Regions from separate parts of the Paenibacillus sp. cl6col genome, predicted to be linked through region 1. Evidence: riboswitches for the same ligand, from Rfam matches in the RefSeq annotation. Region 1 holds a riboswitch; the other holds the start of a gene.
What was found. A riboswitch is a leader RNA that binds a small molecule or an ion and turns the genes downstream of it on or off. The one in region 1 is predicted to bind cyclic di-AMP.
Positions count from the first base shown of each region.

Region 2: it holds a riboswitch for cyclic di-AMP, as region 1 does, so the genes downstream of both, BLS15_RS27555 (3D domain-containing protein) here and BLS15_RS06520 (3D domain-containing protein) in region 1, are expected to answer to the same signal.

Region 1 covers NZ_FNAZ01000002.1:518,382-521,571, forward strand. The annotation lists gene BLS15_RS06510 (amino acid ABC transporter permease) at 1-403, shown strand, start outside; gene BLS15_RS06515 (amino acid ABC transporter ATP-binding protein) at 396-1,118, shown strand; cyclic di-AMP (ydaO/yuaA leader) riboswitch at 1,378-1,546, shown strand; gene BLS15_RS06520 (3D domain-containing protein) at 1,556-2,266, shown strand; gene BLS15_RS06525 (polysaccharide deacetylase family protein) at 2,352-3,190, opposite strand, start outside.
Region 2 covers NZ_FNAZ01000018.1:49,291-52,480, forward strand. The annotation lists gene BLS15_RS27555 (3D domain-containing protein) at 131-1,258, opposite strand; cyclic di-AMP (ydaO/yuaA leader) riboswitch at 1,577-1,780, opposite strand; gene BLS15_RS27560 (TatD family hydrolase) at 1,974-2,741, opposite strand; gene BLS15_RS27565 (HD domain-containing protein) at 2,777-3,190, opposite strand, start outside.

The sequences.
Region 1 (3,190 bases):
CAGTGCACTAACATCTGGAGCGATTGCTCTATCCTTAAATAGTGGTGCGTATTTGGCTGAAATCTTCCGTGCCGGCATACAATCGATCGACCACGGTCAATTGGAAGCAGCTCGTTCTCTCGGAATGTCAAAACCAATGGGAATGCGCTTGATCGTACTTCCACAAGCGTTCCGCAATGTTATTCCGGCGATCGGCAACGAATTTATTACGATTATTAAGGAGACTTCAATTGTCAGCACCATCGGGATTGCAGACTTGATGTTTGAGACAAATATCGTTCGTGCCAAAATTTATTCAGCGATGGGACCACTGATTGGAGCAGCGTGTATCTATCTCATTCTAACCTTCACTTTATCGAAAGTGGTGGCACGTTTGGAAAGGAAGTTGAGCGAGCATGATTAAAATTCAAAATTTGCATAAATCGTATGATAAATTGGAGATTTTAAAAGGGGTAAATGTCTCTATTGATCGTGGTGAAGTGGTTGTAGTCATAGGCCCTAGCGGATCCGGAAAGAGTACTCTCCTTCGTTGCATTAATTTGCTGGAAACTCCGACACAAGGGGATATCCGATTCGAGGATCAGTGCATCACTGACAAGTCGCACAACATTAACAAAACACGTGAAAAAATGGGGATGGTATTCCAATCGTTCAACCTATTTCCCCATATGACCGTGCTGCAAAATATTACCCTTGCTCCAATAAAGGTGAGACATGTGCCAGAAGCTGAAGCAAATAAACTAGCAATGGAGCTGCTTGGTAAGGTTGGCTTGGCGGATAAGGCCAAGGCATTCCCTAGACAATTGTCCGGTGGACAGAAGCAGCGTATCGCGATTGCGCGAGCACTTGCTATGCAGCCGCATGTGATGCTGTTCGATGAGCCGACATCAGCGCTTGATCCAGAGATGGTCGGCGAAGTGCTTGAGGTCATGAAATCACTCGCCGGAGAGGGAATGACGATGGTAATCGTAACTCATGAGATGAACTTCGCACGTGAAGTGGGCGATCGTATTTTGTTTATGGATGGCGGCAATATTGTGGAGGAAGGTTCTCCAGACCAATTATTTAACCATCCTAAGCATGCTAGAACGCAGGATTTTCTAAGCAGAGTATTGTAAAGAGGTATTGTAAATATATAGGTGTTCGAATAGGCATCCTTAGGGGGTGCCTATTGTTGTTTGCTGAATTATGTAAGCGTTTTCGTTTACAAATCTGAAATATGTGCTATGATGGAAACAGAAAGATTACAAAAATGTCATCTCTGATTACAAATTTGTTATGAAATAAAAAAAATTTGAAGCTTCAATCCATTGGGGGGCGCGGGTTCCAGAGAGTTACCATCATATTCCTGCGCACAGGTTACAAAATTGTGATATGATGCAATCCGAGCCGAAACGACACACCCGTACGGGGGATTATTGACCGGTGTTCGATATTACGAGAACACCTTGGGGTGAATCGCTTATTCCGCAACTTGGAATGGCGTAGGGGAACTCCTTGACCCGAATCCGACAACTAACCCCGCAGGCTAATGCACAGGAGGAAAACAAAACATATGCGTAAAAGAATTACACTAACGATTACAGCAGCTTTACTTGGACTTGCGTCCATTCTTCAAATTTTGCCGGCACAGGCTGAGCCCTATACGGTAAAAGAAGGAGAAACGTTCTATTCAATTGCTAAGAATTACAACATGAGTGTTGAATCCGTATTGTCGGCAAACCCGACAATTAATCCGAAAAATCTGTATGGTGGACTCTCCATCGAACTTCCAAGCCCTGTTGTTCAAAAGTCGGTATTGGAAGGGATGCCAGTCAATAATGCTTTGGGTGTAGCAAAAAATGACGAACAGGCAGTCAAAACGGCTTCGAATAATCAGAAAGCAGCAGTACAACAAGCTGCTCCTAAAAATGTAGTTCAATTGTCCTCTGGACGTACAGCGACATACAAGAAAACGATAAGCATGCGTGCAACAGCCTACACAGCTCATCCGAGTGAAAATGGCAAATGGGGCGCAGTAGATGCATTGGGTAATGCATTGAAACTAGGTACAGTTGCGGTCGATCCAAAAGTGATTCCGCTTGGTACGAAATTGTATATTACGGGATATGATTTCAAACACTTACCGACAGGCGGTATGGTTGCTGTAGCTACGGATACAGGCGGTGCAATCAAGGGGAAAAAGGTTGACATATTTGTACCGGTAAGCAAGAAGACAGGCAACACATTCGGCGTGCAAGACGTTAAAGTATATGTGTTGAAATAATATCTACTATTATATATAGATGTAGATGAATACTTACAATAGCAATTGAACAACAAGCCTCGCCATTATGGCGGGGCTTGTTTTCTTATTCCTTCTTTTCCTTCTGATCTTGGAGTAGATCAGGCAGGGTGACGAATTCATATTTCCGCTCCCTTAACTGCTGAATAATTGATGGGAGTGCTTTCACGGTTCCATGCAGATACCCATTTTGTGTGCTTCCGCTGGCATGCTGCAATACGATGGAACCTGGGCGTACCCCACGCATCACATTTTGCAAAATACGTGAAGCGGTTAATCCACGCCAATCGTTTGTATCTACATCCCAATTGACGACCATGTATCCATTATCTCCTGCCCAGCGCAATTGCTCTTCGTTGATTTCTCCATATGGCGGACGGAAGTATCGAGGCTTATATCCGGTAGACTGCTCGATAATGCGTTCAGTATCCTTCACCTGGTGTTCAAAAGCTGGAAGCGTCAGCTTTGTCAGCAACGGATGATTGTACGAATGATTACCGATCACATGCCCCTCGCGCACCATCCGCTCGACGAGTCCTGGATAAGCCTTGGCACGAGAGCCAACAAGAAAGAAAGTGGCTCGGATATTGTGCTCCTTCAATATATCCAATACAAGCGGCGTAATGCGGTTATCCGGTGCGTCATCGAAGGTGAGCGCAACTTGTCGTTCTCCATGACGCTGCTTCGCATTCAATTTAAAGATATGTGGGTATTTCAACCGTAGTTCCGCAATCGTGAGATGCTGTTTCTTCATCTTATGCATGCTGGAGCGGGATGATTGTGAAGCTTGCGCCGCAGATTGCGACGGGGTTGATTTCTGCCACTTGTGCTGGCGTTCATTCGAAGAGGAAGAACGCTGCTTCTGCTGGCTAGATTCTGACTCTGCCTGCTGCGACTCCAGTCTCT
Region 2 (3,190 bases), on a different contig from region 1:
TTCCGCATCCTTCTCATGCTCTCCATTCATAAATAAACAACAAAAGAAGAGGGTGTCCCCTCTTCTTAGCATGACATAAATCATTATTCATTACTATATCCTAATTACACATGGCTGCATACCTTGTGCGTTAGTTCGATTCCGGCTTTACTGGGCCAACCACGTATACGGTGTACCCCTTCTTGCGTCCGAATTTGCTGACCGCCTTCTTGCTGTCGAAGTATACATCGATAATTTTCCCCTTGACCGCGCCACCTGTATCTTCAGCACGTCTGAATCCAATCCCTTCGATATATACCCACCAGCCGAGCGGAATGACCTTCGGATCAACCGCGATAGTACGACCTTCTGATACTATTGCGCCAGATGCCGTCTTCGCACCAGCCGATCCCTCAGATTCCGTATACGCCGTCAGTTGAACGTTCTTCAGCACTTTTTTATAGTTAAAATCTTTGTCGCCACTGGAAACATTGTCAGAATCGTCTTCCTGCGCGTTCACTGACAGAACAGCAACTTCCGGTTCCTTCTTCGTTCCATAGGCTATCACTTGATTCACTTGTTTTGTATGAACGGATTTGTCGACCATCTGCGCATATACGAGCTTACCATCCTCGTACGTTTTCTGTACTTTCTGGACAACCAAGCCTTCTTTTCCATCTTGAACCGTCTTGGTCTTCCCCTTAAGGAGAGTAGCATCTGCCTGCTTCACCACTTGATAAGGAACCTTCACTTTACGCTCTTCCATCTTCTTGCTGACACGGACGATACGAATATCCATGTTCTTCGAAATAGAGGCACGCTTAGAAGGGAATACCTTATCTTCAGGGTTCACTTGGATTTGCAGCGAACTCAGTGCATCATGCACCGACTTCTTCGTCGTAAATTGTGTTTCTTTCTTCCCATCCGCTGTAATTTGGATAGGCAAAGCGCGTTCAATAATAACTCGATCTCCATCAGCAATTTCTGCATCAAGCGGCTTCGATACTACATCGTATGCCCCAAGCGCTATCGCATGCTCATCCAAAACATTGCGAAGCGTATCTAGGCGAGTTTCGACTGAACGCTCTTGTCCATCAACGAGCACAGCCACTGTCTTCTTCGTTACATTATACCAAGTCAAGACTGCTATTAATGTGATCACGATTGCTACAGCTGCAATAACGGTGATAACACGCACATTTTCATGCTTCCATCGCAATGCGAGTGACATGCTGGATGATCGGGGTTCATGGGTTTCGTTGTTCACGATCTGTCCCATTTCTCGGTCCTCCTTACATAGTCCCGCCGTCGAGTGCTCTGCATGATTCCATCTGACGCGACTATTTCAAGAATGTTTACGAGAGACTTCACTTGCCATAAACGAGCATGTAATCGTTCAAGACAATGCCGAAATCTCCGTACCAACGTTTCAGTATTGGCTGCTCCCACCTCCTATTTCTTACACCCTATGACGTCTTTATTCTCATTATTCAAAAAAAAGAATGTTTGAGAGTAAACAAAAGAAGCCCTTCGTAAGAGGAGACTCTTTCGCGGCTTCCGTAATAGAAACCCAAACGTCAACAGTGCAGGACGCGAGGAACCCTCTCTCGGTACGCTGACGAGGTTAGCTGTCGGGTTCGGGCTTGAGAGTCGCCCTATCGGAACCAACCGGCTCATGGCTCGGTCGTCCCTAATTCACCCCAAGGAATTAATCCGTGTGATTGAACATGTACTCATGTCATGTCGTTCACACTCTGGTTCCCCCGCTCTCCACTTCATGGAGATTAAGCGATACTGAATTAGTTGGAACAATATTGAATTGTGTAATAACATCTGTGAGAAATCATATCGTGTTTGCAATCTTCTTGTAAAGACAGTAGCAATTCCGTTTTTCGCGAAAAATGGTTAAAAAAATGTAACTTAATCCGTTTTTCATAATGAAATCCACTTATTTTATGGCCAATGTCTTTTTTTCACTTGTTTTTGGCCCGTTTTCACGCGATGTCAAAACATGTCATTGCATTTTGAGTCGTCATTCTGCAAAATTCTTCAAATTCCATACCTTTCAGCTCTGCTGCAACCTCTGCAACAAGACGAACATATGCGGACTCATTGCGCTTGCCTCGGAACGGATGAGGAGTCAAATAGGGAGAATCCGTCTCCACAAGCAGTCGATCATTCGGAACCTTAACAAGTACTTCTTTCGGCTGTTTTGCATTTTTGAAAGTAACAGGTCCTCCAAATGAAAGGTAGAAGCCCATATCCAGGCACATCTTCGCTGTTTCCCAGCTACCTGAGAAGGAGTGCATGATGCCCCCTACTTCGTGAGCCTTCTCCTCGCGCAAGATGCGGATTACATCTTCGTGCGCTTCACGATTATGAATAATGATCGGCATCTTCAATTCTCGCGCCAACCCAATTTGCTCGCGGAATACACGGTGCTGAACATCCTTCGGAGACGTATCCCAGTGATAGTCCAGTCCGATCTCGCCAATCGCCACAACCTTTTCATGCTCCGTTAGCTTGGCGATCCAGTCTATATCCTCCGGCTTCATCGTTATCGCATCTACCGGATGCCAGCCCACGGCTGCATAGATAAAATCATATTTCTCTGCCAACGCCATCGTCGTCGGGATCGTCTCTCGATTGAACCCGATGTTAACCATACGGGTCACCCCTTGTTCAACGGCCCGTGCGATAACCTGATCGCGATCCTCATCAAAATTGCTGCTGTCTAAATGCGTATGTGTATCAAATAACACGTTTATGCGCCCCTTTTTCTTTCTTGTAAATCGATCTAATGATTGCGGCGTATAAACATACGCCTTGTATCTTCCGTAAGGTGATTCGAGACTTCCAGAAGCTTGTCCATTGGGAAATAGATATAGTGTTTTCCACGGCGAATGCCGCTAATGGAACGTACAATATCCGATTTCTTGGACAGCTCTACAATTTGCTGATCCCGCCCCCATAGCATAATATGTTGCTGTGAACGGGCATCCCCCTTTCGATATACATCATAGGGCTTGTCGAAGGGAGAATCGAACATAAGTTCATAGTTCGGATCAAGCCCAATCTGCGACCACTCTGCCCGCAATCGTTCCTGTAAATCTTCATCCATCTGTTCGACTTCAATATATTTATATAGTTTACGCTCCATGAATCGTTGGCACAAGTCAACGAGACGCTCATCCTTCTCCCTTGTCCACTG